DNA from 4 places in the Pantoea sp. SGAir0183 genome. Region 2 is predicted to be linked to each of the others. Evidence: riboswitches for the same ligand, from Rfam matches in the RefSeq annotation. Region 2 holds a riboswitch; each other region holds the start of a gene.
What was found. A riboswitch is a leader RNA that binds a small molecule or an ion and turns the genes downstream of it on or off. The one in region 2 is predicted to bind thiamine pyrophosphate.
Positions count from the first base shown of each region.

Region 1: it holds a riboswitch for thiamine pyrophosphate, as region 2 does, so the genes downstream of both, thiC (phosphomethylpyrimidine synthase ThiC) here and thiM (hydroxyethylthiazole kinase) in region 2, are expected to answer to the same signal.
Region 3: it holds a riboswitch for thiamine pyrophosphate, as region 2 does, so the genes downstream of both, C1N59_RS21205 (FAD-dependent oxidoreductase) here and thiM (hydroxyethylthiazole kinase) in region 2, are expected to answer to the same signal.
Region 4: it holds a riboswitch for thiamine pyrophosphate, as region 2 does, so the genes downstream of both, thiB (thiamine ABC transporter substrate binding subunit) here and thiM (hydroxyethylthiazole kinase) in region 2, are expected to answer to the same signal.

Region 1 is NZ_CP028053.1:4,205,472-4,212,980, forward strand. It holds gene hemE (uroporphyrinogen decarboxylase) at 1-535, opposite strand, end outside; gene nudC (NAD(+) diphosphatase) at 576-1,346, opposite strand; gene C1N59_RS19580 (Rsd/AlgQ family anti-sigma factor) at 1,543-2,046, shown strand; TPP riboswitch at 2,180-2,279, shown strand; gene thiC (phosphomethylpyrimidine synthase ThiC) at 2,366-4,288, shown strand; gene thiE (thiamine phosphate synthase) at 4,289-4,921, shown strand; gene C1N59_RS19595 (aminotransferase-like domain-containing protein) at 5,036-6,574, opposite strand; gene C1N59_RS19600 (DUF1127 domain-containing protein) at 6,749-6,934, shown strand; gene rpoC (DNA-directed RNA polymerase subunit beta') at 7,110-7,509, opposite strand, start outside.
Region 2 is NZ_CP028053.1:1,531,097-1,538,605, reverse strand. It holds gene yegS (lipid kinase YegS) at 1-655, shown strand, start outside; gene C1N59_RS07250 (mannitol dehydrogenase family protein) at 811-2,271, shown strand; gene C1N59_RS07245 (GntR family transcriptional regulator) at 2,322-3,008, shown strand; gene thiD (bifunctional hydroxymethylpyrimidine kinase/phosphomethylpyrimidine kinase) at 3,037-3,837, opposite strand; gene thiM (hydroxyethylthiazole kinase) at 3,834-4,622, opposite strand; TPP riboswitch at 4,657-4,752, opposite strand; gene C1N59_RS07230 (hypothetical protein) at 5,150-5,317, shown strand; gene C1N59_RS07225 (type III restriction endonuclease subunit R) at 5,666-7,180, shown strand.
Region 3 is NZ_CP028057.1:132,235-139,743, forward strand. It holds gene C1N59_RS21195 (thiazole synthase) at 1-197, opposite strand, end outside; gene thiS (sulfur carrier protein ThiS) at 200-397, opposite strand; gene C1N59_RS21205 (FAD-dependent oxidoreductase) at 382-1,326, opposite strand; TPP riboswitch at 1,465-1,584, opposite strand; gene C1N59_RS21210 (AzlD domain-containing protein) at 1,662-1,982, opposite strand; gene C1N59_RS21215 (AzlC family ABC transporter permease) at 1,979-2,644, opposite strand; gene C1N59_RS21220 (helix-turn-helix domain-containing protein) at 2,747-3,295, shown strand; gene C1N59_RS21225 (ABC transporter ATP-binding protein) at 3,308-4,720, opposite strand; gene C1N59_RS21230 (ABC transporter permease) at 4,705-5,496, opposite strand; gene C1N59_RS21235 (ABC transporter permease) at 5,493-6,428, opposite strand; gene C1N59_RS21240 (ABC transporter substrate-binding protein) at 6,428-7,509, opposite strand, start outside.
Region 4 is NZ_CP028053.1:3,593,953-3,601,461, forward strand. It holds gene leuD (3-isopropylmalate dehydratase small subunit) at 1-132, shown strand, start outside; gene C1N59_RS16735 (MFS transporter) at 206-1,384, opposite strand; gene sgrR (HTH-type transcriptional regulator SgrR) at 1,638-3,299, shown strand; TPP riboswitch at 3,335-3,439, shown strand; gene thiB (thiamine ABC transporter substrate binding subunit) at 3,483-4,469, shown strand; gene thiP (thiamine/thiamine pyrophosphate ABC transporter permease ThiP) at 4,445-6,055, shown strand; gene thiQ (thiamine ABC transporter ATP-binding protein ThiQ) at 6,039-6,740, shown strand; gene C1N59_RS16760 (DedA family protein) at 6,737-7,501, opposite strand.

The DNA of each region.
Region 1 (7,509 bases), 1.7 Mb from region 2:
GCAATGTGGCAGGTTCGGCGTACATCATTTTTTTAATTTTGGTGAAGGCCTTGCTACTGCCGCCTTCTACCATATAGGTTGCCAGCGTCCACGGACTGCCTGAAAAACCAATTAAGGGCACCTCACCATTAAGGTTCTTACGGATGGTCCGTACGGCATTCATCACGTAACCCAGTTCCTGTTCAGGATCGGGAACAGGCAGGCGATCGACATCGGCACGGCAGGTTACGGGGTTTGAAAAGCATGGACCTTCCCCCGTTTCGAAGTACAGCCCTAATCCCATCGCATCAGGAATGGTGAGAATATCACTGAAGAGGATGGCCGCATCGAGCTTGTAGCGACGCAATGGTTGCAGGGTGACTTCGCAGGCCAGCTCGGCATTCTTACACAGCGACATAAAGTCGCCCGCCTGGGCACGCGTGGCTTTATATTCCGGCAAATATCGTCCGGCCTGGCGCATCATCCATACGGGGGTAACATCGACAGGCTGGCGTAACAGGGCGCGCAAATAACGGTCGTTCTTCAGTTCACTCATGTCAGGACTCTCTCGGTATCAAGCGAGTAGTGTAGCACTCTCACGCCTCAGCGCGGCAGAGGGCAACGGTATCTTCAATTAATCGACGGGCAACGGTGCCAGGTGGAGGCAGTAAAGGCAGCGCATCAAAACGGAACCATCCGGCATCCAACAGCTCTTTACCGTCGTGCTGTAAGTCGCCGCCGTCATACTCCGCCATAAAGGCCATCATTAAGGACTGCGGGAAAGGCCAGGGCTGGGAAGTGACATAACGGACATTCTTCACGCGCACGTTGCTCTCTTCCATCACTTCGCGTGCAACCGCCTGTTCAATGGTCTCACCGACTTCAACGAACCCGGCCAGCACAGTGTAAATGTTATTACGATGACGCGCATGGTTGGCCAGCAGGATCTCATCTCCACGGCGGATAGCAACGATAATACAGGGCGCAATTTGTGGGTAATAACGTTCACGGCAATGGCTACACAGGCAGGCAAATTCGCGTTTACTGGCATGCATCTCATGACCACAATAGCCGCACCAGCGATGAGATCGGTAAAACTCCGCTAACTGCACACCGCGCCCGGCCAGCTGAAACAGGCCCGGATCTTCGTTGAGTAACTGGCGCAACGACAGCATATCTGACGAACGCGTTTCACAAATCAGCCAGACCTTCTCTCCCTGCCATTCGCCAATCACGCGCCCCTGGTGCCCGGTAAGGCCAAACTGCTGTGCGTTTCCGTGAGGTAAATCGCCTTGCGGTAACCAAATTTTCTGCTCACTACTGACAATCCACCATCCAGCGTCTACGCTTGAAATTTCGCATTGCATTTATTTCGTCATCCTTAGCGTCAACCCGCACGCTGAAGTCCCGATGTTAAGTGTGTAGATGAACAACTATACCCAAATAATTCTGGTTGCAAGACGACAGCACGCTTATTTATCCCGACAGGTTCGCGGAGAACAAGCGCAATTGGCGCATCGCTAATCTGAAATATGAAGGTGCATAACGCATACGGAGTTAACTATGCTTAACCAGTTAGACGTTCTGACCCAACGCGTAGGTGGCAGTAATGAACTGGTAGATTCATGGCTGGCAGCTCGCCGCCAGCTGTTGGTTTCTTATTACCATTTGGTCGGCATCAAGCCGAAAAAAGAAGCGCTGACTCGCCTGGACGAGCAGGCACTGGATAACTTTTGCCACACGCTGGTCGATTATCTTTCATCCGGTCACTTTAGCCTTTACCAGCGTTTGATTGCAGAGATGGACGGCACCAGTCCGCTGCTGGCTGCCGCGCAGATTTACCCGTCGCTGGAAGCCAATACCGAGCAGTTGATGCAGCTGTATGACGGCCACCTGCAACAGGCCATCGATGATGACAACTATGTGACGTTTCAGCACGCCTTGTCAGAAGTCGGCGAAGCTCTTGAAGCGCGTTTTACCCTTGAAGACAAGCTTATCCAAATGGCATGGGACAATCACCTGACTCCGCCAGTGGCGAACGACAGTGAAATTGCCCGCCCTGCTTAACAGTGCCGCAAATGTAAATAACTTGTGATTCATAAAAAGCCCCCTTATGCTGAGTGGGCTTTAAAACATCTGTTTTATGTTAGTCAGGGTTTGACGGTTGCACGTCCTTGCGGGACCTGATTAACCGTTAAACCAAATCTTGTCGGAGTGCCCATTGGGCTGAGACCGTTAATTCGGGATCCGCGGAACCTGATCAGGTTAGAACCTGCGAAGGGAACAAGAGTAAATTTTTACGGTACGCCGCACTCAGGGTGCCCGCTGTGCCGTTACTCCTTCCGAACTCCGGACAAGCAACCTTCCCACTTACTGGAATATTGCTATGTCTACTACGAAAACGACCCGTCGCGAACAACGTGCTCAGGCACAGGAATTTATTGATTCCCTGCAGGGTGGCAGTGCCTTTCCCAACTCAAAACGTATCTGGCTGACCGGCAGTCGTGACGACATTCGTGTCCCCATGCGCGAAATCCAGCTTAGCCCTACATTGACCGGCGGCAGTAAAGATGAGCCCGTTTACCAGGAAAATGAGCCTGTGCCGGTTTATGACACCGCCGGTGCCTATGGCGATCCGGCAGCAAAAATCGACGTGCATCGCGGACTGGATAAACTGCGTGCTCGCTGGATTGAAGAGCGCGACGACAGCGAAAAACTGACGCAGATTAGCTCGGCGTATACGCAGCAGCGACTGGCTGATGACGGACTGGATCACCTGCGCTTTGAACATCTGCCAACGCCGCGCCGTGCTAAAGCCGGCCGCTGTGTGACCCAGTTACATTACGCGCGTCGGGGAATCATCACGCCAGAGATGGAGTTCATCGCCATCAGGGAGAACATGGGCCGTGAGCGCATTTGTGGTGAGGTACTTCTGCAACAGCATCCGGGCCACAGCTTTGGTGCCCATCTGCCCGAAAACATTACCCCCGAGTTTGTGCGCCAGGAAGTGGCCGCTGGCCGCGCCATTATTCCGGCCAATATCAACCATCCCGAATCCGAACCGATGATCATTGGACGCAACTTTCTCGTGAAGGTGAATGCCAACATTGGTAACTCAGCGGTGACCTCGTCTATTGAAGAAGAAGTAGAAAAGCTGGTCTGGTCCACACGCTGGGGCGCGGACACGGTCATGGATCTGTCGACCGGACGCTATATTCATGAAACCCGTGAATGGATTCTGCGTAACAGTCCTGTTCCCATCGGCACTGTTCCGATTTATCAGGCACTGGAGAAGGTCAACGGTGTGGCTGAAAACCTGAACTGGGACATTTTCCGCGATACGTTACTGGAGCAGGCCGAACAGGGCGTGGATTATTTTACTATCCATGCGGGTGTGCTGCTGCGCTACGTTCCCATGACTGCAAAACGCCTGACCGGTATTGTGTCCCGTGGTGGCTCCATTATGGCGAAGTGGTGCCTGTCTCATCACAAAGAGAGCTTTCTCTATGAACACTTCCGCGACATCTGTGAAATTTGCGCAGCCTACGATATCGCTTTGTCACTGGGCGACGGATTACGCCCCGGATCGATTCAGGACGCCAACGACGAAGCACAGTTCGCTGAGCTGCACACGCTGGGTGAACTGACAAAAATAGCCTGGGAATATGACGTACAGGTGATGATCGAAGGCCCCGGCCATATCCCGATGCAGATGATCCGTCGCAACATGACAGAGCAGCTGGAACATTGCCATGAAGCGCCGTTTTATACTCTGGGCCCACTGACGACCGACATTGCGCCGGGCTACGATCATTTTACCTCTGGCATCGGTGCCGCCATGATTGGCTGGTTTGGCTGCGCGATGTTGTGTTACGTCACGCCGAAGGAGCATCTTGGCCTGCCAAACAAAGAGGATGTGAAACAGGGGTTAATCACTTACAAGATCGCCGCGCATGCTGCCGATCTGGCCAAAGGCCATCCGGGGGCGCAGATCCGCGACAACGCCATGTCGAAAGCGCGCTTCGAATTTCGCTGGGAAGATCAGTTCAATCTGGCGCTGGATCCTCATACAGCCCGGGCCTATCACGATGAAACGTTGCCACAGGAATCGGGTAAAGTCGCCCACTTCTGTTCAATGTGCGGCCCTAAGTTTTGCTCAATGAAGATCACGCAGGAAGTGCGTGACTATGCTGCCAGACAGGAAGCGGAAGCGCAGGCTATTGAGGTTGGCATGGCGCAGATGTCTGATCATTTCCGTGAACGGGGCGGTGAACTCTACCATCCCGCCACAGCGATTAAGGAGGAGTAAATGAACGCCTTTCCCGCTACCGCGCCGCGATTAGGGCTGTATCCGGTGGTCGACAGCGTTGAATGGATCGAACGCTTACTGGATGCCGGGGTGCGCACGATTCAGCTGCGGATTAAGGATCTGCCAGATGAGATCGTTGAACCCACCATCATCCAGGCTATCGCAACAGGTCAGCGTTACCAGGCGCGCCTGTTTATTAATGACTACTGGCAGCTGGCGATTAAGCATAAGGCTTATGGCGTTCATCTGGGGCAGGAAGATCTGGCCGTGGCCAATGTGCAGCGCATTCTGGACGCAGGCTTGCGCCTGGGCATTTCCACGCACGATGATGCTGAGCTGGATCGGGCGCTGGCGCTGCGTCCTTCCTACATTGCGCTGGGACATATCTTTCCGACTCAGACGAAGGTGATGCCCTCTTCTCCGCAGGGTTTGTCTGAACTTAAACGCCATCTGAGTCGGTTGCAGGGGATCTCTACCGTGGCGATTGGCGGCATCAGCATTGATCGCGTTCCGGCGGTACTTGAAACTGGTGTCGGCAGTATCGCCGTGGTGAGCGCCATTACGCAGGCAGAGGACTGGCGGGCGGCCACCCGCGAGCTGTTACGGCTTGTTGAGCCCGAATCCGGGCATTAACCCCGCCCTGTCGCGCAGATAAACGCGCACGTTGTGCAACAGGCAGTAAAAACTGGAAAGCCGCGCACGGCAATGAACATTGCAACTGGCGCAGCTTTTTTCTGTCCTTTAAAGTCACTGGCGTCCGGCCGGGATGGCCTGACCAGGGCCAGTTCCCTCCTCTTTCTGGCCCTGCTTCTCACCACCTGAAGCGATGATATCGATAACGGCGGACAGGTCAGCCGACGACTGATGCGCACAGGCGGCCATCGCCCGCTCGACAGCCTTACCGGTCAAGGCCAGTGCCTGTTCAATCTTACCGCTTGCGGGCAAGGCGTAATTCAGGCGCAGACAGTTACGGTACTTTCCGGAGGCCGAAAAAAGCGAGCCTACGGCAATCTGGATCCCTGATTTGCGTAATTCGTGGTTGAGCTGCACCGCATCAAATGCCTCAGGTAATTCAATCCACATCAAAAAACCGCCCTGAGGCCGCGTGACGCAGATACCGCAAGGGAAGTAATGCCGTACCCAGCAGGAAAAGGTGTCGTAATTGCGCTGGTAAACCTGGCGCATCCGCCGAAGATGCGTCTGGTAATGGCCCTGCTGGATAAAGTCAGCTACGGCATGCTGAGGCTGAGTGGCGGTAGAACCTGTCACAATGTATTTCATATGCAAAACACGATCGCGGAAGCGTCCGGGCGCCACCCAGCCCACACGTAAACCCGGTGCCAGCGTTTTGGAAAACGAGCTGCACAGCAATACGCGTCCTTCTGTATCCAGAGATTTAATGGATGAAGGCCGCGGGTACTCCCAGGCCAGCTCACCATAAACATCGTCTTCAATGATCGCCGCATCAAAACGCTGTACCAGACTCAGCAGCGCGCGCTTGCGCTTTTCGGGCATGATAAAGCCAAGAGGATTGTTGCAGTTAGGGACGACGACGACCGCTTTGATCGGCCACTGATCAAAGGCCAGTTCCAGCGCTTCAAGGCTGATTCCCGTTACAGAATCGGTCGGAATCTCAATGGCCCGAATACCGAACCCACGTAATGTCTGCATGATGCCGTGAAATGACGGCGATTCGACCGCAATGATATCGCCGGGCTGGCATACTGCGCGCACGGACACTGACAGCGCTTCGTGGCAGCCTGTGGTAATCACAATATCTTCTGAGGTCAGCTGGCAGCCGCTGTCGATCATCAACCGGGCAATTTGTTCTCTCAGCCGGGCGACACCGTAAAGGTTGTCGTAATTCAGCAGCGTGCTTTCCTGCTGCTGCGCCTGACGGCTAAACGCCTTCCACAGAGGTTTCAGTGTGGACTGCGTTAAATCCGGCATACCGCTGCCCAGTTGCAGTACATCCTGTTCCCGGCGGCTGTTAAGCAGGTCAAGCACCGCGTCCCACTGGGTAATTTCCACCGGATGTTGCGCCGGACGCGTCAAGGCCGGAACGGGCGGCATCGCCTTATGCGGCGCCACAAAATACCCGGAACGCGCCTGCGGAATAATCAGCTGTTTCTGCTCCAGCAGATAATAGGCCTGCTGTACCGTGCTGATGCTGACACCATGTTCGACGCTCAAACTCCGAACGGAGGGCAGGCGTTCGCCACTTTGGTACAACCCCTGTTCAATACGTTTTTCTAGCAATGTGGCTAAATGTTGATAGCGCGTCATGATCGACCTCAGCCAGGTTGATGACCCGACAAAACAGTACAGACAGCCTGTATTTCTACCATTCAGTCCACGCTGACGGCAATCTGTATGTTAAATAATTGCTTCAGGTGCATCTGTATTGGAAATTGTATCTGCATGAAAATATTTCTCAGGTTACTTACTGAGGGCAGGATCATGGGATATGAGGAAAATCGTAGCGCTAAACCCTTTGCAGTTTCACTCAGCCTGTTTCGCTTTATCTGGCATCATTTTCGTCGCTGGCAGTGTCGGCGCGAAACCCGCGTGATTTTATGCAGACTGAGCGACAGTGCGCTGAAAGATATCGGGTTAAAGAGAAGCGATATCAACAAACGCTTTTAATTACGGCTCGCCTGCAAACAGGCGTGAGTCGATTTCGTTAACAGGACGGACTTCGGAAAACACTCTTCACGACAGCACGCGTTATGAATGCCGGTGCCGCCTGTATAAGACAGCCTGATCTCGCAGGCAAAAAAAAACCCTGCCGGAGCAGGGTTTTTTATCAGGCGTTTGACGATTACTCGTCGTTGTTACCGCCAAGACCCGCGTTCAGTAACTCCGCCAGGCTTGCGGATGCTTCGTCAGCAGTCACCTGCGGTGCAGCTGGCACTTCGCCTGCCGCACGACGACGCATACGATCCTGGTGATAAGCGTAACCGGTACCGGCCGGGATCAAACGACCCACGATCACGTTCTCTTTCAGACCGCGCAGTTCGTCGCGCTTGCCTGCTACTGCCGCTTCAGTCAGGACACGTGTAGTTTCCTGGAACGATGCTGCAGAGATGAACGATTCGGTTGCCAGTGACGCTTTAGTGATACCCAGCAGGTCACGTACGAAGGTTGCGCCAACTTTTCCGTTCGCTTCAAGTTCACGGTTAGAGATCTTGATGCGAGAGAATTCAGCCTGCTCACCTTCC
Region 2 (7,509 bases):
GGATGAGCGCCCGGTTCTGGGGATTCTGCCGCTGGGCACAGCGAACGATTTTGCCACCAGCGTCGGCATTCCTGAAGAGATTGAGCACGCCTTGCGCCTGGCTATCCAGGGTAAAGCCTGTGATATCGACCTCGCCCGCGTTAACCAGCATCACTATTTTATTAATATGGCGACCGGAGGATTTGGCACGCGCATTACGACCGAGACGCCGGAAAAACTCAAATCTGCGCTGGGCGGCGTGTCCTATTTTATTCATGGGTTGATGCGCATGGACACGCTAAAACCGGACAGTTGTGAAATTACCGGGCCCGGTTTTAACTGGCAGGGCGATGCGCTGGTCATCGGCATCGGCAACGGTCGTCAGGCCGGAGGCGGTCAGCGTTTATGCCCGTCGGCGTTGATTAACGATGGCCTGCTGGACGTCAGCATTGTTACCGCGCAGGAGTTGCTGCCTACCCTGCTGCATTCCCTGACCGGCGATGAAGAGAATCCCGGCATTATTTCTACGCGCTTATCGTCCCTGACGATTCGCTCACCGCATGAAATGACCTTTAACCTGGATGGCGAACCGCTGACAGGCCAGTCATTTACCATCGATATCATGCCGGGCGCGTTAAGCTGCCGCCTGCCGCCGCAGTGTGCCCTGCTGAGTTAATTCTCACGGGAGCCCTGGCTCCCGGCCTTAATGTAAACAGTTCGTGATTACATTCACAATTCCGCTACTTCAACTTGTATGGTAGTAGCGGGACGCGTAATTTTTCATCCTTAATGCCAGCATGGCCTGCCGTCCGTCTGCCACAAGGATGCTTTATGCTACACATCGATCACCTTCCTGCGGATGTTCATCTGCCCGCCTATGACCGTCGCCAGCTTAAAACCCGTATAGTGCATATCGGCTTTGGTGCCTTTCATCGCGCCCATCAGGCCTTGTGCACGGATAAACTGGCCGAACAGGGTAGCGACTGGGGAATCTGCGAGGTTAACCTTAACAGCGGCGAGCTGATTCAGGCACTCCGCCAGCAGGACTTTCTCTATACGTTGACCGAAAAAAGTGACGACGCCGTGAAAATCCGGGTCATTGGGGTGGTTACCGCGGCACTGCACGGCAAAACGGACGGCATTGATGCCGTGATTACGGCCCTGTGCCAGCCGGACGTGGCGATTGTGTCGATGACCGTGACGGAAAAAGGCTATTGTCACCTGCCCGCCAGCGGCAATCTCGATCTGCAACATGCGGATATCGTGCATGACCTGGCGCACCCCGCACAGCCCCGCTCGCTGCCCGGATTGATTGTCGCCGCCATCCGCCGTCGACGCGATCTGGGTTTAGCGCCTTTCAGCGTGATGTCCTGCGATAACATGCCTGAAAATGGCCACGTCACACGGAATGTGGTGACGCAGCTCGCCCGGCAGCATGATGCGTCGCTGGCGGACTATATTCAGCACAACATCACCTTTCCCTCCACCATGGTAGATCGCATTGTTCCGGCAATGAATGAGGCCGCCTTTGACGCGTTACGTGCCCGTATTGGTTCGTCCGATCCGGTGGCCGTTGAGGCTGAACCCTTCTTTCAATGGGTGATTGAAGACCATTTTGTCAGCGGCCGACCTGACTGGGACAAGGCCGGTGCCGAACTGGTGGAGGATGTGCTGCCGTTTGAGCAAATGAAGTTGCGCATGCTCAATGGCAGCCACTCCTTTCTGGCGTACCTTGGTTACCTTGCGGGTTATGAACACATCAGCGATTGTATGGCTGACGACGCGTTCCGGGCGGCCGCACGTGCGCTGATGGTTAACGAACAGGCGCCGACGTTAACCACGCAGGGCGTGGATTTACCGGCTTACGCCGACGCCTTAATCGCTCGCTTTGCCAACCGCGCTATCAGACACCGCACCTACCAGATTGCGACCGATGGCACCCAGAAACTGCCACAACGCTTTCTTGACAGCGTACGCTGGCATCTCGCTAACGGCACACCCTGCCCGCTGCTGCTGCTGGGCATTGCCGCCTGGATGCGCTATGTCGGTGCGGTCGATGAAAAAGGCGAACCTATAGCGATCCGCGACCCACTTAAAGCCCAGCTGGCCACCTGTGTGGCAGAAAGCGCGGAAGGTCAGGAGCGGGTGCGGGCCTTACTGGGCCTGAAAACCGTTTTCGGCGAGGATCTGGCGGATAATACAGCCTTTGTTGACGCGCTCTCCGCCTGCTATATACAGTTGACGAAAGTGGGGGCACGGGCGGCCGTGCAACAGGCCATCGCACAGGGCTAAGGCGTTTTAACGCGCTGGCGACATCGGGTTAATGTTAACAGGGACAGAACATGACGCTTTCCTACACCATCACGACAAGTGAACCGGTCAATCAGCAGATTTACCGTTATCTACGCAAAGATATCGTCACCTGCGTCATTCAGCCGGGCGCTTTGCTGTCGGAAAAAGAGGTTTCCGCCCGTTTTCATCTCTCTCGCCAGCCGGTACGTGAGGCGTTCATTAAGCTGGCAGAAGCCGGTCTGGTACAAATCCTTCCACAGCGCGGCACCTTTGTGCGTAAGATTTCAGCGAAGCAGGTCGAAGATGGACGCTTTATCCGGGAAGCGGTAGAACTGGCCGTGATACGCCGCGCAGCGCGGGAAACAAGCCAGCGCGGACTGATGGCGCTGGAGCATAATCTGCAGCTCCAGCGCATCACTGCCGCCCGGGGCGACAGCCAGATGTTTCTCAGCCTGGACGATGAATTCCATCGTCTGATTGCGGAGAGCATCGACTGTATGCTGGCATGGGAAACTATTGAAAACATCAAGGCGACGATGGACCGGGTGCGCTATCTCACCCTGAATCAGGTCGCGCCCGCTGAAACGCTGATCGAACAACATGAAGCCGTTTTTGCCGCCCTGAAAGCGCGCGATGCGGACCAGGCAGAAACCGCCCTGCGTCACCATCTGCAGGCAATGATGTTTTCGCTCGCGCCCGTGATCAGGCAAAACCGTGACTGGTTCGAGGCTGAGTAGCGCGCCGTACAATCGCTGAGCGAAGCCGTTACCACCACTGATGAAAATGATGCACAGGTCCAGTCCCGTGGCCCACCTCCAGCGAATCGGCTGCCAGCAGGGCCTGTTGTAGCCAGGTTTTGGCTTCATTAACCGTCTCCGCCCAGTCACTGTGCCGTGGACGCAGGGCCGCCAGCGCAGCAGACAGCGTACAACCGGTACCGTGCGTATGGCGCGTCTTCACCCGAGGCGTGCTGAACCGTTGCCGCCCCGCTGGCGTGATCAGCCAGTCAGGACTTTCGCCATGATCCAGATGTCCGCCCTTCATCAGCACGGCCTGACAACCCAGCGCCAGAAGGGCATCGCCCTGCGTCAGCATCTCGTTCTCATTGCTGGCCATACGGCATTCGAGCAGCGCGGCGGCTTCGGGCAGATTAGGTGTGATCAGTGACACCTGTGGCAACAGGCGCTCGCGGACACAGGCAATGGCATCAGGACTCAGTAAGGCATCGCCGCTCTTGGCCACCATCACCGTGTCCAGCACCACAAACGGGATTGCCCGGCGCTGCAAGCCAACCGCCACCCGCTCCACGATCGCCGCGTCGGACAGCATGCCAATTTTTGCACTGTCGATGCGCACGTCATCAAGAACGGAATCCAGCTGTGCGCTGACAAAATCAGGATCAATACGGTACACCGACTGTACGCCACAGGTATTTTGCGCCACCAGGGCCGTAATCACGCTGGTGCCGTAAGCGCCCAGTGCGGAGAAGGTTTTCAGGTCGGCCTGAATCCCGGCACCGCCGCTGGGATCGGTACCGGCAATCGTTAAAGCATTGATGCGTTTCACAGGGCGGCCTCCAGTGTCCAGAGCGCGTCCAGAAACGCCGGTGCAAAGCTGCCCGGCCCGGTTGATGCCTGTGCGGCTTTCTCTCCGGCCAGTGCCATCACCCGACAGGCGCTGGCGATATTGACCAGTCTGTCACCCGGCAGGCTGGCAAAGGCGGCGACGACCGCAGACAGTGCACAGCCGGTACCGACCACTCGCGTCATTAAGGGCGATCCGCCGACGATCGACAGGGTACGCATCCCGTCGGTGGCATAATCCACCTCGCCAGTGACCACCACACAGGTCTGATACTCCCGCGCCAGTTGTTGGGCGGCCAGCAGGGCGCTTTCGGCGGCGTGCAGACTGTCCACGCCACGTCCGCCGTCAGCCTGCTGGGCCAGCGCCAGAATCTCGGAAGCATTGCCGCGAATCACGGCAGGCGACTGCATCAGCACCTGCTGGCAAAACCGGGTACGCAACGTCAGTGCGCCCACCGCTACCGGGTCCAGCGTCCAGGGCGTGCCTGCCAGATTAGCCGCCTCGATTGCCGCGGCCATGGCCAGCTGGCGTTCGTGCGTTAATGTGCCGACATTGATTAACAGTGCATCCGCGATACCGCTGAACTGCGGCGCTTCCTCGCGATCGATGACCATGGCAGGTGACGCGTTCAGAGCAAGCAGGACATTAGCCGTGAGCATTTGCACCACATCATTGGTCATGCAGTGCACGAGCGGTGACTGACGGCGAAACTGTTGCAGGAGGGGCGCGCATTGCGCATCAGAAAGATGGTGCGGTTGATGTGTCATCAGAACTCCCAACCGGCGGACAAGAAGGCGAATGCGGTCAGGCATCAGACTTCCCTACGCTGGCATTATCCAGATCAGGTAATACGGGTATTTCTCAGCCTTCATACGAAGGGCACCCCGAGTCGTGTAGATTACATTTCTTTATTAATTAGTGAGTTATGTAAGTTTACCTGTTTGTATAAGGTTGTTTTTACGAATCTCACTATTGAGCATTGTACCCCAGCCTGTACCCCATTTTGTACCCCACAGGAAAACAAAAAGCTTGATTATACTTTACCCATGTAAAACGGTTATAGTTAGAATCTATGGACAGAATTAATCATTATTATCGCCAAATGAAGTTTTGAATCATGTTTAGAAAAATAAAGTAGATGCCCTACTTTATTCATTTCTTACCGCTATGTAATTACCTTCAACAGAAATAATCTGTAGAGACAGTAATTAACTGTTATTTTCTCATGAAACAAGTTTTTTTTGTGACCTATACTAAAATATGAAAACCAAATCTTATACACATAGGCATTAAAATGAAAGTAAAAGATAATTTAGAAAATGAAATATTATCTAATCTAAAAAGACTGGAAGAAGAATATGATGAAGCGATGTATTTCAACAATTCCCCACCAGATATGAGTATTGTTGCAACAAAATGGCTGCAACAATATCTTAGCAAAAGAAAAAATTATGGAGAATAACAATTGAAGAAAAGGGAAATACGTACTAATAGAAAGACGCTGAATAAATCAGTTCGTAAAAAAACAATTGTATCAGAAATATCACTTACTTTTGATCAATATGAAAACATTCTATGTAGCGATATGACCTCAGCACGAATATGTAACATATTAAAAGTGCGATTACCAAAAGGATACATAGAGAAGCTAAGAAGTAACAAACTCACGAAATACAAAAACTGGTATCAAAAAGTAAAACTTAAGAATTTACACCGCCCCCAGTTAACCAACTAATCTATCACCTCAAAAAAAGCCGACTCACTCGCATGAATCGGCCTTCCTGAATTTATCAATATGGAGCGTATACAAATGATCAATCCCAAATCTATTTTTACCAAGTTTAAGTATGTATCTGCTGAGTGTGGTTCAGGGAAAACTACTTCATTATGTAATATGATCAATCGGGTACTTAACACTAAAGGCAGTACTGAAAAATTTATTATCGTACAAAACACACAGAAACTTGCAACAAATACATCTAAAAAATTTGATAGTTCTAAATTACTGATTAGTGATTTAATGCCAAGAGGTAAAAATGTCATTAATACAGTACTGGCTTTCCTCAAAACACCAGTTGAGCGAGTTCTCATTATTAGTGATAAAACATTTTTTAGAATTCCCACAGATATGTTAACTGGGTGGCAAATCTGGCTTGATGATGTGACTAACTTTCATTCATTCAAAAATATTAATGACGATAATCAGAGAATCAAAGATATTATATATCATGATCTGATGCAGGAGCATGAGATTGTCGATGATGAAAAAAGGCTGTACTTAACAGCGAAAAAGAAAGCGGTAAAAGGTGATTTAATGAACAAAATCGCCCAAGAACTTTCTGTTATAGCTGAGAATGATATTTTCATCATGGGTAACGATTACTTTGTCGATCCAGAGAAAGTGCAATTGAGTATTCTTGGATGGAAAGATCTAAGTAAGTATCTTGGATTACCTGTAACTTTTATGGGGGCTAACTTCGAAAACTCATTGATTTATAAGGCAAGACCAGAAATATTTGAACAAATCAGTCTGAATGATCTGCAACAACGAAAAGTACCTTTAACTGAACGCCTCAAAGTATACTATTTCTCAGAAAATATAAAATTATCAAAAACATGGAAGGACAGAAGCCCCGCTCAACTCCAGCGTGTTTATGCTTACCTCTCTGAAGTACTCGAAGGCCAGGAATACTACTGGACGAACAACAATACCGATAAACAGAAGCTACATGAGGCTTACAGAATAAGCCCTGATGCGAGGGGGCATAACGACTACAAAGATCGACATACATGCGTCTGGTTAGCCTGTATGCGTCCTGACGACACGGAAGCGAAGCTGTGTGAGTTGCTATTGAAGATTACAGGTGAGGATATCCATCAAGCGAGAGAATACGAGAGCCTTCACCAGTTCGCGTTGAGAGGGGTATCACGTCAATTCGATAGTACAGAACAGCAAACGGTTTATGTATTTGATAAATGGCAGGCTGAGTCATTAAGTACAAATATTGAACATATTCCCGGAGTGCTGGAGAACGTAGCACCAGGTGTACCAGGAAGGCCAAAAGGAGCCACAAACGCTAACAAACTGCCTGCATTGAGTGATACAAAATCGAAACGTTTCAGTCGCTGGAAAAAGGACAATCCGGGGCTTGAGTTAGAGGCATTCAAAGCGTTTCTTGCAAGTACTGTCAACGCGGATCTCAGTACTGACGATACTACGGCTATGTGGGGCAGATACCAGAAAGCAGTACAAAAAAGAGATGCAAATTCAGTCCGAAACACCGACATGAAAAGCAGCAGCATGTCCAAAAATAACCCCTTATAATATATGTTTAGAGAAAAACGGACATCAACAAAAGAGCGAAAGCGAATTAACTGCCTGAAAGCAGGAGCGGCAAAGCAAGCGAACTATTTCGGGTAGTTTGAGAGTGCTCACGCAGTGAGTACTTGATAGCTATCTCATTGTTATAATTATATAAATGATTAAACAGTACCCGCAAGCGAGTACTGTTCGCTGGATTCGATTCTACTGCTTCGTTCCTTCCAGTCACTTGCAGAGCGAACCAATCGCGTTTTTTTGTTCTGTCAATAATTACGTAACTGATTGTTATTTCATTACTTATTATTCTGATGACTCCTTTGTGTACTTAGTGG
Region 3 (7,509 bases), on a different contig from region 2:
GCTGTATTGGGTAACACGCGCTTATTCAGCGTTTTCAGTAAATCGCGAAAGGCCCCACCCTGATTCCCTTCCCGACGCAGACTGACCGTGATGATATCCGCACCGGAGGCCACAACAGCCTGCTGAAGAATATCCGGTGAGGGATAACCGGCCGTACCCAGTAAAAAACGGGAGTCGCCCTTGTAGTCGTAAAACATGATCAACCTCCCTGCATTGGCGACAGCACTTCCAGACGGCAGTTGGCCTCAAGCAACTGCGAGGCATAGCGCTCTCTGGGAACAAAGGTTCCATCGAGGGCACTGGCCACACAGCCAGCGTCAATACCCTGCTCTTCTAACAACTCCGCAAGCGTCCCGGCTTTCGTCTCGATAGCACGACCATTTAGTTCGATTCGCATAGTAGTCTCTCTGTTGCAAGTTGATGCATGAGCTTTTCGGCCATAACCGGTGCCAGCAAAAAGCCATGGCGATACATACCGTTAATGGAAAAGACACCGTTTTCATAACGCACGTCGGGGAGGTTGTCGTGATAAGCAGGACGTAACCCCGTCCCGCTTTCGATAATGCGCGCTTCGGCAAGCGCAGGATGAATGCTGTAAGCAGCGCTCAGCAGCTCCATCATGGCGCGCGCGCTGATGGGGCTGGTATCCTGACTCTCAACCATGGTGGCCCCGAGCATAAAGTGCCCCTGCGCCCGGGGAACCAGATAGCAAGGAAAACGGGGATGCAGCAGGCGTAAAGGTCGGGAAAACGTGATCTCATCCGTTTGCAGTATTAGCATTTCGCCCCGCACCGCACGCAAGGCTGGCTGTGCCTCACGCGCATGAATACCGCGGCAATCAATAATGCGTCCGCTGGGCTTGCCAGCGTGAATACTGACGCCCGCGCTGACCAGACGTGCACGTAACTGTTGCATTGCCTGACGCGGATCGAGATGCGCTTCAGCCGGGAAAAATAATCCCCGGGCGAAGCGGTTTTCCAGCGCGGGTTCGATGTCACCTGGCGCAACCCACTGATGCGCTAGGGTCATGCTGGCAAACCGGGTAAGTTCGGCGCTGTCACGCGGTGGCGTGAGTACGAGTGTGCCCTGCTGTTCAACGCCACTTACGCGGGCTGCCCACCACGCTGCAGCGTGCTGTCCCCATTCAACGACCTGCTGAGGCGCACTTTCTGCCTCACACCAGGGTGCCAGCATGCCGCCAGCCCAGTGGGACGCCGCCTGACAATTCGGTCGTGTAATGACTTCAACCTTCTCGCCGTGTTCGGCCAGTAACGTCGCGATACAGAGTCCGGATACACCGCTGCCCAGCACTGACCAGCGGCTCATTGTCCGCCATCCTGATGGGGTAAAAACGGAATAAGGATAGTCACATTGGCCTCTCTGTTAGCTCTCAGAGACCCGCGATACAAGAAGGGAAAAAGCACAAGCCTGACAGAAACAGGCTCTGCGGCAAGCATCTACGCGATGCGCAGATGCCCGTCTTCCTACGCCAGTATCAACTGGGTCAGGTTCTAAGGGTCGCTAAGCCGCGCATGGCGCTATTAGCCTCTCAGTCTCTCTGGCGAGACTCCCCTGACGGGTTCTAGTTGTATTTTAAGCGACGCTGTTCGTCAAGGCTGACACGCAATTTATCGCCGGGTCCGGCAAGATAAATAGCGCATTCAGGGTACACCCATATAGCGCAACAACGCCGTCATGCAGGCCGCGCCCAGAATAATGAAAATCAGCGGAGCTCTACGCCAGGCAAGGAACAGGGCAAACCCGACGCCCAGCACTCTGGCCATCCCTGCAAAATGCTGGCCTTCAAACAGCGTGGTGGTTGCCGCAACCGCAAGCAGCAGTATAGTGGCAGCATCGGATAACATGTTTTGGGTTCGTTCACTGACGGGCAGACGATTGCCGAGTTTAACACCCGCGAAACGGATGGCGTAGGTGCCAGCAGCCAGCAACGCAATACCTGCAATAATCATGGCGTGATTCATTTGCGCGATCTCCATGTAAAGAGGCCCAGCAAGGAAAACAATACGGGCATACCGGCAGGTACGAAAGGCGTGACCACCAGCGACAAAAACGCACCAGTCATAGCAGGAATGCGGGTGCGCGCTTTGCGTAAGGCAGGAAAGATCAGCGCAATCAGGATCGCGGGAAAGACCGCATCCAGGCCGATAGCAGACACATTCGGAATAAACTGCCCTATCGCCGCGCCAGCCATTACGGTCACAGGCCAGATCACGCCAATACTGATGCCGCATATCCAGAATGCCTGGCGACGTTGCGCCAGCGTAGGCTGGGAAATGCCAAACACGACACTTTCGTCATTCATGATGTGGCATCCTAGCAGACCCCGTCTGCCCTGACCGACCAAATCCTTGACAGTGATACCAAAAGGAAGATGACGCGCATTGACCAACAGCCCCGCCGCTGCCGCCGTGAGAGGACTGCCACCGCCCGCCACGATACCGATAAACAGGAATTCAGACGCCCCCGCCAGCACCAACGTCGATAACGCCAGCGGCACCCAAAACGGAAAACCCTCTGCAAGAGCGAGCGAACCATATGACAGGCCAACAATGCCATCGGCAAGACAGACAAGGAAAATGGCTTTTATCACGCCCTTGTCCAGCGTCTCTTTTTTATCCAGCATCACGATTAGATCCCATAACGAACGATATACCCATTATAATGAACGGACCGCAGCAGCATTACAAGATGAACGATATGTTCGCCATAACGAACAGGATGCAGGATGAGTACACCCATTGATATTATCGCCAGCAGTTTAGTCAGAGAGCGCCAGCGGGCAGGACTGACACTTGCAGAAGTCGCGCGTCGGGCCGGCATAGCAAAATCGACCCTCTCTCAACTTGAGGCGGGGAACGGTAATCCTGGCATTGAGACGTTGTGGTCACTTTGCGTTGCCCTGAATATTCCGTTTGCCCGCCTGATGGAGCCGGAAGCGAACCGCCTGCAGGTTATTCGTCGCGGTGAAGGCCCTGCCGTTGCCGCCGAGCAGGCGGATTATAAAGCCGTCCTGCTGGCAACCTGTCCGCCCGGCGCGCGACGGGATATCTATCTGCTAAACATCCAGCCCGGCAGCGAGCGCCGCTCGCAACCGCATTCGCCGAACACCATTGAGCATCTCATCTTGACTCAGGGACGCGCGCTGGTCGGGCCCACAGACTCGCCCGTCGAACTGGCACCGGGCGACTACATCAGCTATCCCGGCGACACTGAACATATTTTTCGTGCGCTGGAGCCGGATACGCTGGCCGTGCTGGTCATGGAGCACATCTGAGGGTGCTCTGCCTCAGTCATCAGGCAGGCTAATCGCATCAAGGGAAATGACCCGATGTGCACTCCTCTCAAGTAGCGTGAGATCATGACTGACCAGCAGAATGGCGCAGCGTTGCTGCATGGCCAGATCAGTCAGTAAGGCCAGCGTCTGTTGCTGAACCACAGGATCGAGACGCGACGTGGGTTCATCGGCAAACAGGAACACGGGATTCAGCAACATCGCCCGAAGCAGCGAAAACCGCTGAAGCTCACCGCCTGACAATCCTGAAGCCGGACGGTGTAACAACGCCTGTCCGAGCCCCAATTGGCGCATCCGCTCATCACGTCGCCTCACCGGAATTGTGTGGCGCTGCAGCAGATCGTCGATGATCTGGGCCATAGTGATATCCGGTGGAAAAACCGCAGAAGGATCCTGGTACAGTTTTTGATAACGCAACGGATGAAACCTGCCCGGTCGGGTTATCGTTCCCTTATCGGGCTTAATCAAGCCCGATAGCGTATCTCCCAGGCTGCTTTTGCCACTGCCGCTCTCACCATAAAGCCCAACGATTTCACCGGCGCGAAAGCATAAATTTACATTGCGGAACAACGTTTTCCCGGCGCGTTTCAGAGTAAGCCCTTCGGCCCGTAATACGAGGGTGTCATCACAGGGCAACAACGTGGCTGGTGGCCAGGCATGGGGTTCGGCGGCCAGCAACTGTTTCGTATAAGCCTTCTGCGGCGCATTCAGGACTTGCGTGGCATTGCCCTGCTCAATCACCTTTCCCTTATGCATCACGACAATGTCACCGCCTAACTGCCTGGCCAGCGCGATATCATGGGTGATGGTCAGCAAGGCTTCGCCGCGGGCTACGGCCAGGTTGAGCATGTCACCAATTTCGTCCCGTCGCGCCACATCCAGTCCTTTCGTCGGTTCATCCGCGATAAGCAGAGTGGCACCGCCCGCCCGCGCAGCGGCAAAGCACACCCGTTGGGCCATTCCACCGGAAAGCTGCCAGGGGAAACGCTCTGCCGCGTGGGCCAGCCCCAGCGAGTCCAGCGCCAAACCTGCCGCCTGCTGTGCGCCCTGACGCGTGTACCCCTGTATGTACCGATAACCCTCTTCTGTCTGGCCTTTCACACGCATCGTCGGATCAAGCGCCAGCAAGGGCTCCTGAGGTAACGCGGCAATACGGTGTCCCCACAGCGCACGGAGTGCTGTCAGATCGGTTTGCAGATTATATTGCTGCCCGTCAATGACTACTGTTCCTTCAGCCCTCAGTCCGTCGGGTAAGGTGCCGAAAATCGCCTGCGCAAACAAACTTTTTCCCGATCCTGTCTCACCAATGAAGGTGACGGGCCTGCCGGGATGGATGCTCAGACTTACAGGCTCAACAATGCAGGTATCCGCGAAGACGGCGACCTGTTTGATTACGATACTTGCCATTTGCGCTCCTTGTTGACCAACAAATTCAGCCCCACCAGCAGGATAAACAGCACAACCACAGGCTGCAGTAATAGCCAGGGCGCTTCCCAGGTATAGGGGAACAGCTCCGTCATCATCAGGCCCAGCTCAGGTGTGGGTGGACGAACGCCAACACTGATAAATCCCAGCGCCGATACGGCCATAATGGCATTGCTGAATGCATAGACGGTCAGTGTCAGCAATAACGGAGACAGGGCCGGCCAAAGATGTCGGCGAAAGAGATAAACAATGGAGAAGCCAAGCAGTGAAGATGACTGAACGGCTGGCGACATGACCACAGGCCGCAGCGTGGCGCGCGTCACACGGAAAAATTCCACCCACAGTACCAGTGAAAGTCCCAGCCATAACATGAGCGGCGCGTCAGGTGCGATTGCGGCGAGCAGCAGGACTAACAGCAGGCCCGGCAGCGCCAGACACATGTCGGCCAGCATACCGAAAAGTCGATCGACCCATCCGCCGTACCAGGCGCTGGCTATTCCCGCCAGCAGCCCCATGAGCATTGCTGTAATCACACACAGGGCCGCCAGCCCCAGCGACAATCTCAGCGCCGCACTCAGGCGCGCCAGCATCGAACGCCCTAAATGGTCATAACCCAGCCACGCGTTACCCGATGGCGGCGTTAACATCTGTAACAAATCCTGCTGCAGGGGATCGTTCTGATTCAACAACGGCATCAGCCATGCAAAGGCCAGCAAGGTTAAAATTATCAGCAGCCCCGTTTTTTGGCGGTACGTCATACGCGTTTACCTCGGGGATCCAGGACATAACACACGCCATCGACAACCATATTTAAGGTGACAAAGGTCAATCCCAGTACCACCGCACTGGCCTGAATCACCGGAACATCCCGGGCAAAAATCGCATGTACCAGCGCGTGTCCGACACCTGGCCAGGCAAAAAGAGTTTCGATCACCACCACACCTTCCACTAACCAGACGAACTGCATGCCTATCCAGGTGACGACAGGGACACTGAGATTGCGCAAACCATGTCGCAAAAACAGGTACGGCGCGGAAAGGCCCTTTTGCGCTCCCCATCGATACCAGCCTGCTTTCACAGCCTGACAGGTTGCCTCACGGACAACACGCGCCCCTACCGCGCTCAGCGTTAATGCCAGCGTCAGCGCCGGCAGGATGACATGTTGCCCTTCCCCATGCCCCGCACTGGGTAGCCAGTTCAGGCGCAGCGAAAACAACATAATCAGAAGTAAACCCAGGGCAAAATGTGGAATCGATTTAAACGTGGGTGCCAGCACGTTAATGAGCCGATCAATAACACCGCCCGGCCGACATCCTGCCCAGACCCCCGCAGGAATAATGAGAATCAACATCATCAGCAGTGCTACACCGGCCAGAGCAAGGGTTTGTGTTAACTGCCAGCCCAGCTCACTGCTGACCGGCTCGCCTGAGACGAGAGATCGCCCGAAATCGAAGCGCAGCAGATCCCACATCCAGTGCCATAGTGCATTTCCCTGAGCGGAAAAGTCCGTCAGCTGTTGCTGCACGCGGGTAACCGCCGCCAGGTCGACCCGGTCATAACCATATCGTCCCGACGCAATGCGCCATGCCATATCGCCCGGTAACGCCTGTACTAAAACGAACGTTAAAATACCGACGGCAAAAATCACAAAGGCAGCCTGACCCAGGCGCCAGACGAGTTGTTTAAGCATTATTCCGTCCATTTCATTTCACGCAGGCCAAAATGGCGTTCAAAGGGATCCAGTTTTATGGCGGCGAGCTTCGCGTTTACTGCTGCTGACTGCTGGTACCAGGCAACCGGAATAACCGGTAAATCACGCTGTAATGCGGCGGTGATGACCGCTCTTGCCTGCTGTCGTTGATCAGGATCGTTGCTACGTGAAAGCGTGCTGAGCGCCTTATCAAACGCGTTGTCGTGCCAGTTCATTGCGCCCCAGTCACCTCCCTGCGAACCGTAATCCTGAAGTAGCGTGCCGCCAGGATCCGGCGTCAGGGCGAAATTACGGGCATAGAGCGCCATTTGCAGGCTGCCATCATGATGACGCGCGGGTATCTCACTGGAATTGGTTGAATTGATGATGACCTCGATTCCGACCTCTCGCAGTTGTTGCTGAATGACCATGGCGATTAAGGGCAGCTCGGGGCGATCGGGATATGTCAGCAGCGTGAGGGTAAAGCGCTGGCCAGCGCGGGTTAACATGCCGTCCCGGCCGGACATCCATCCGGACTGTGCCAGTAAGGCGGCGGCACGCTGAGGAGCATAATCCAGAGGCTGTAAAGACGCGTTGTGCCACCCGGCCATAGAGGGCGGGAACATCTGTGTTGCCGCACTGGGATAGCGTAATATGGCCGCAGACAGCGCATTCCGATTGATCGCCAGGCTGAGCGCTTCGCGCGTGGTTTGTTCCTTCAGGAACGGATGAGCGACGTTCAGCTTCAGCATCACCGTACGGGGTACGGAAACGGTAAGCACCTGTAGTGAACTTTTGTGTGACAAGCGCTGACGGCTGGCGGCGTCCAGATTAAAGACGTAATCCGCATCACCACTTTCTGCAAGTAATGCGCGCGTTTCGGCCCGACCCGCGGACAAATAACGGGCACGTTCAATGCTGGGTTTCTCTCCCCAGTATCCTTCAAACCGTTTTACACTCAGTGACTGAGGTGGCTGAAAACTGACGAGCTGGAAAGGACCACTGCCGATGACGCGCGTAATGGTATTGGTATCGTCCCAGGAACTCAGCGCGAGGATTTGCGAACGGCTTTCAGCCAGCA
Region 4 (7,509 bases), 2.1 Mb from region 2:
ACCTACAGCTTTAAGATTGATGATTTCCGTCGCCACTGCATGCTGAATGGACTGGACAGCATCGGCCTGACGCTGCAGCACGAAAGCGCGATTTCAGCTTACGAAAATAACCAGCCCGCCTTTATGCGCTAAGCTTCGTTATCACCGTACGGCCCGGTCTGCTGACCGGGCTTTTTTTTTGCCCTGCGCATCTCACAGGCGCGGATCACGCCTCTTTGACTCTTCTGATCATCACCAACGTAACCAGCGAAATCGCTGCAATCACCCAGTACACACTGCCGTGCCCAAAATGTTCAACCAGCGCACCCTGACATAGCCCCGCCAGGATAATCCCGGTCGAAATGCTGTTAGTAAACAGGGTGGTGGCCGCGCCCGCCCGTCCAGGCATCAGATCCTGAAACCACAACATGCCAATGCCTGCGACCACGCCGATAAACAGGGCGTTAAACACCTGCAGGATCAGCAGCGCCAGATGGCTGTGAAACAGGATAAGGCCGCTGTAGAACACGACGGCAGCAGCCACGGCGGCGGCCATCATATTCCGCTTGCCCCATCGTTTGGCGTAAAAGCCCGCCACGATCATGACCGGGATCTCCAGCCCGGCAGCCGTGCCCATTAAGATTCCGGCCAGATTTTCAGGTAAGCCCAGATCCGTACTGATCCATAACGGCATGTCGATGATATACATGGTGTTGCAGGTCCACATCAGCGTCGATGCGGCAAACAAAATACGCACATCACGAATACGCCAGCCACTCAGCGGAATTCCGCCTGACTGCATCAGGGACGCGGTGCGCGGCACCGAGGGCACCGTGAACCAGATCAGCAGAAAACAGAGAAAAAACAGCCCGGCGGCCACGCTGAACAACGTGACAAAGCCAAAATTCAGCGCCAGCGCAAATGACAATGGCGGGCCAATCACCCAGGCCAGCGAGACCTGAGCACGCATGACAGAGCTGAACATCACCACTTCGCGCGAAGCACTGTCGGCATATTCACGCGCCAGGGCAAAAAGCTGCGGCATGGCGACATTCGCCAGCGACGACAGCAGTACGCCCAGCGTTATCAGCGTCAGATAATGGCGGGTAAAGGCGAACAGGAGCGCGTTTGCCAATGCCAGCATGCAGCACAGCAAGATGATATTGCGGCGATCGCCGACCCGGTCAGAACGTTTTGCGATCATCATGCTCACCACAATCCCGGCAACGGCATTGAGGGTAAAAAACAGCCCAACCCACAGCGGCGGCACCTGCACTTCTCGCGATAAAAACAGGCTCAGCGTCGGTGCCTGAAGCGCGCCCGCTACGCCGAGGATAAAGGCGGTCACCATAAAAGCGAAAAACACCGGATTGAAACGGCGCGAGAATGCTAACAAAGATTTCATGCCTTATCCCTGACAGAACAACAATAGAAACGGGAAGCGTGTCCCCCGACCATAACCTGCAACGTAAAAAAAACCAGCAGAATAACTCTGCTGGCAAAATCGTAGCACACTACTCAGAAGGGACGGGCATCGCTGCCGTCCATGTCAGAGCGCCATCCATCGCTGAATGCCTCCCGCTCTTCCAATGCGAGAAAGTTTGCCTCTAAAATAGGGCAGGAAAAACAGAGCAGGTTTCAGAGGGAGTTCCTCTTTTATGTCGTCATCACGTCTGAAGCAGCAGTTCATTCGTCTGTGGCAGAGCTGTCAGGGGCAATCGCAGGAAACCACCCTGGGTGAGCTGGCCGACGCCCTGCACTGTTCACGTCGCCATATGCGGAACCTGCTTAACAGGATGCAGGAAGCCGGCTGGCTCACCTGGCAGGCGGAGGCCGGACGGGGCAAGCGATCCGTGCTCACCTTCTGCTACACCGGACTAACCTTGCAGCAGCAGCGCGCTGAAGACCTGCTGGAACAGGATCGTATTGATCAACTGGTGCAGCTTGTCGGCGATAAAGATCAGGTCAGACAGATGATCAGCGCGCATCTGGGCCGCAGTTTCCGGCAGGGAAAACATATTCTGCGCGTCCTCTACTATCGCCCTCTGCTCAATCTGCTGCCTGGATCGCCCCTGCGTCGGTCAGAAACCCATATCGCTCGTCAGATTTTTAGCGGTCTGACACGCATAAATGAGGAAAAAGGGGAAATCGAAGCCGATATCGCTCATCACTGGCAGCAACATTCGGATCGACACTGGCGCTTTTATTTACGTCCGGCTATCCGTTTCCATCATGGCCGGGAACTCGACATGGACGATGTGATTGCCAGCCTTGAGCGCCTGCGCCAGCATCCGCTGTTTTGCCATCTTCAGCGACTTGACTCCCCTGCCCCCTGGACGCTGGATATCTATTTAGATCAGCCCGACAGCTGGCTACCCTGGCTGTTGGGCAGCGTCAGCGCCATGATTCTGCCGCGCGAGTGGCCCGATATGCGCGATTTTGCCCGTCAGCCCATAGGGACAGGGCCCTATCGGGTCATCCGCAATCAGCAAAGTCAGCTGAAGATCGAAGCCTTCGACGACTACTTTGGCTATCGCGCCTTGATCGATGACGTGTCGGTATGGGTGCTGCCCGAGATCAGTGACGAAGTGGTTTATGCCGGTGTTCGCCTGCAGGGCGAACAGGCCGATGAGAAACAGGAAGAGAGTCGGCTTGAAGAGGGCTGCTACTTTTTACTGTTTGACCAGCGCTCCGCGAAGGCAGGCGAACCGGGCATTCGACGCTGGCTTAGCTTCCTGCTTAACCCCATCGCCTTACTGAACAATGCGGATCTGGGCTACCAGCGTTACTGGTTTCCTGCTTACGGCCTGCTGCCCCGCTGGCACCACCGGCGTGATTTGACACCGGTAGAAAAACCCGCAGGCCTGACACACCTGACGCTGACCGTTTATAACCAGCACATTGAGCACGTCAGTATCACCGATGCCTTGCGTCCACTACTGGCGCAACACGACGTGACGCTGGACGTGCGTGAGGTCAGTTATGAATCCTGGCATCAGGGCACAGGTGAAAGCGATATCTGGCTCGGCAGCGTCAACTTTACCCTGCCCCTGGACTATTCTCTGTTTGCGCTGTTATACGAAGTCCCGTTGTTGCAGCACTGCCTGCCGGTGAACTGGCAGCAGGATGCTGCGCGCTGGCGTGAGAAAACGCTCCCCCTTGCTGAATGGGCGAAACAGCTGGTTGAAAGCAACTGGCTTCATCCGTTGTTTCATCACTGGCTGCTGCTGGAAGGCCAGCGCAGTATGCGCGGAGTACGGATGAATACGCTGGGGTGGTTTGACTTTAAATCCGCCTGGTTTGCACCGCCCACGCTGTGATCCTTTCCCGGCGGGCATTAAATGACTAGAATGTGACGTTCTCAACGGGGTGCCTCTTTCCATCATGCCAGAGCGCTGAGATATACCCGTCGAACCTGAATCGGTTAATGCCGACGTAGGGATTTGAGAGGCAACTTTGCTCAGATCCTTTGCGACTCAACCCTGCCGCTATAGGAGCGCAAAGTGTTAAAAAACGTCCTGCCCGTGCTGCTGTTACTCTCTGCCCCGGTCTTCGCGGCCAAACCTGTCCTGACGGTTTACACCTATGATTCGTTTTCCGCTGACTGGGGACCGGGTCCGGCCGTTAAAAAAGCCTTTGAAGCCCAGTGCGGTTGCGAACTGAAATATGTGGCCCTGGAAGACGGGGTTTCGCTGCTGAATCGCGTCCGTCTGGAAGGCAAGAACAGCAAGGCCGATGTGGTCTTAGGGCTGGATAACAACCTCCTGCAGGCCGCGCAACAAACCGGGCTGTTTGCCAAAAGCGACGTTGATACCGGTAAATTGCAGGTTCCCGGCGGCTGGAAGGACACCACCTTTGTGCCCTTCGATTACGGCTACTTCGCGTTCGTCTATAACAAAAACACGCTGAAAAACCCACCAAAGAGCCTCAAAGAACTGGTCGAAAGCCCCGAAAAATGGCGCGTGATTTATGAAGATCCCCGCACCAGCACGCCGGGCCTTGGCCTGCTGCTGTGGATGCAAAAAGTCTACGGAGACAAGGCGCCTGAAGCCTGGCAAAAGCTGGCAAAGAAAACCGTCACGGTGACCAAAGGGTGGAGTGAAGCCTACGGTCTGTTTCTGAAAGGCGAGAGCGATCTGGTGTTGAGCTATACCACGTCGCCGGCTTATCACATTATTGAAGAGAAGAAAGATAACTATGCCGCGGCACCGTTTGCCGAAGGCAACTATCTGCAGGTGGAAGTGGCAGCCCGCCTGGCTAACAGCAAACAACCAAAACTGGCAGAGCAGTTTATGCAGTTCATGGTCACGCCCGCTTTCCAGAATACGATTCCAACCGGCAACTGGATGTACCCGGTGATCAAAACCGACCTGCCTGCAGGCTTTGCTTCACTCAGCGTGCCGAAGACGGCATTACAGTTTTCGCCTGAAGCCGTCGCCAGCCACCGTTCACAATGGGTCAGCCAATGGCAACGCGCCGTGAGTCGCTGATCCCCTTCTGGCTGATTCCGGGTTCACTCGCCACGTTGCTGCTTTGCAGCGTGGCGTTGTCAGCTTTTGCTGCACTGTGGATGGCGGCCCCGGCGACCGACTGGCGTGCGGTTCTGCAGGATACCTATCTGCATCATGTGATTGGCTTTTCATTTACGCAGGCGCTGCTCTCCGCCCTGCTCTCTTTGCTGCCGGCCATTCCGCTGTCCCGGGCTCTCTATCGACGCCGTTTTCCTGGCCGTCAGGGATTATTACGCCTGTGCGCCATGACGCTGGTCTTGCCGGTGCTGGTCGCGGTATTTGGTCTGCTCACTGTCTATGGTCGGGTGGGCTGGCTGGCCCGGCTTTGCGCCTGGTTTGGCGTGGACTATCACTTCTCGCCTTACGGGCTTCAGGGCATTTTACTGGCCCATGTTTTTTTCAACCTGCCGCTGGCCACGCGCCTGATGCTGCAGGCGCTGGAAAGCATTCCGGCCGAACAGCGTCAGCTTGCTGCACAGCTGAATATCCGTGGCTGGCATCACTTTCGGCTCCTTGAATGGCCGTGGCTACGTCGCCAGTTACTGCCTACCGGTGCGTTGATTTTCATGCTCTGCTTCGCCAGTTTTGCCACGGTTCTTTCACTGGGTGGCGGGCCGCGGGCCACCACTATCGAACTGGCCATTTTTCAGGCTTTAAGTTACGACTACGATCCGGGACGCGCCGCACTCCTGGCGTTGATTCAGCTTTGCTGCTGCCTGGTATTGGTGCTTCTCAGTCAGCGCTTCAGTCACGCCATTCCCGCTGGCAACACGCAGCGCCAGGGCTGGCGCGATCCGCAGGATTCCGTGCTGGCGCGCATCAGTGACATTGCTCTCATCGGTTTAGCCTTGCTGTTACTGCTACCGCCCCTGATCGCAGTGATTATTAATGGCCTGGACGGCGGACTGCGCGGCGCCTTGCAACAACCGGCGTTGTGGCAGGCAACATTCACCTCACTGCGCATCGCCCTGGGCGCTGGCGTGCTGTGCGTGTTACTGACGACCATGCTGCTCTGGAGCAGCCGCGAACTGCGCCTGCGCCAGCGTAAACTTGCCGCACAATTTATGGACACCAGCGGCATGCTGATTCTGGCCATGCCGGGTATCGTGCTGGCAACCGGCTTTTTCCTGCTGCTGAATGCCACTACAGGGCTGCCCGATGCGGCGGATGGCGTAGTGATGTTCGCCAATGCACTGATCGCCATTCCCTATGCCCTGAAAGTGCTGGAAAACCCGATGCGGGATATCGCAGAACGCTACAACCACCTGTGCGGCGCATTAGGGATCAGCGGATGGAACCGCCTGACGCTGATAGAACTCCGTGCACTGAAGCGGCCACTGGCACAGGCGCTGGCGTTTGCCTGCGTACTGTCAATTGGAGACTTTGGCGTCGTGGCGCTGTTCGGTAACGCCGATTTCCGTACGCTGCCGTTCTACCTCTATCAGCAGATTGGTGCCTATCGTGGGGCCGACGGAGCCGTTACCGCATTACTGTTGCTGGTGCTCTGCCTGTCTCTGTTTACTCTGATGGAAAAATTACCGGGTCGCCATGCTGACACTGAATAATCTGACTTACCTGTATCAGCATTTGCCGATGCGTTTTTCCCTTCACGCCGGGCGCGGCGAACGGCTGGCGATTCTTGGTCCAAGCGGCGCGGGTAAGAGTACGTTGTTAAATCTGATTGCCGGCTTTCTGCCCGTCAGCCAGGGCAGTCTGATAATGGATGGCGTCGATCATACCCACAGCGTGCCCGCTCAGCGCCCGGTATCGATGCTGTTTCAGGAAAACAACCTGTTTCCGCATCTCAGCGTGGAACAGAATCTGGGGCTGGGCTTACATCCCGGGCTCAGGCTGACTGCGGACCAGCGTCAGCAGGTAGCCACCATTGCACAGCAGGTCGGGCTCAGTGAGATGCTGTCGCGCCTGCCAGGCCAGCTCTCAGGTGGACAACGTCAGCGCGTAGCGCTGGCACGCTGCCTGCTGCGCGAGCGGCCGGTATTACTGCTGGATGAACCTTTCTCGGCGCTTGATCCGGCACTGCGTGGCGAGATGCTCAACCTGGTGCGTACCGTCTGCGAAGCCCGTGAAATCACATTACTTATGGTGTCGCACAGTCTTGAAGATGCGCAGCAGATTGCGCCACGCAGCGTGGTGGTGGTAGATGGACGGGTTTACTGGGATGGCGCAACAGACCGGCTGCTGTCAGGGGACGTGCGGGAAGCCGATGTACTCGGCATCCCACGTCGTTAACCGATAAAGACCTGCCACAGCAGGTGGCGGAAAACTGGCATCATCGGGTGAAACTGAATACCGACGAAGGCCGCAACGGCCACGACCAGGCCCAGTGGCGCAAGCCAGCGCAGTCGTTCAGGCGGCAAATACGCGGTGGCCCAGTCGCGGGTCTTTTCACCGCGCCACCAGCGCCAGCACAGCCAGCATCCCAGCCACACCACAAGGGCAACGGCAACCAGCAGCCAGATAAAGTGACCGCCCTGGGCTTCTTTCGGGACATCAATCGCCACGCCTGCCAGAATCCCCGGCAACAGATAAAGCGGGGGCCATAAAATACAGCCGATCAGATTGGGGGGCAGAAACTTGCGTACCGGCAATTCCAGCATACCTGCCGCCAGCGGGATCAGCGGGCGAGTGGGTCCCACAAAACGGCCGACCAGAATGGTAAACATGCTGTGCTGATACAGCGCATGTTCGGTTTTATCCAGCAGCCCTTTGTATTTTTGCAGGTATTTCCAGCGATGAAGCGGCCCCTGAAATTTCCAGCCAATCCCGTAAGAAACCCAGTCGCCAAGCAGACAACCGACGAAGCCAGCGGCCCAGGCGGGATACAAACCGATCTGCCCACTGCCCACCAGCGCGCCAAGGCTCGCCATCATCACGGTGCCGGGGAGCAGCAGCCCCACAAACGCCAGTGACTCCAGAAACGTCACCAGCGCCACGGCAAACAGCGCCCACTCCAGCGACTGTGTAATCAGGTGTTGAACCCAGGCTTCCATATCAATCC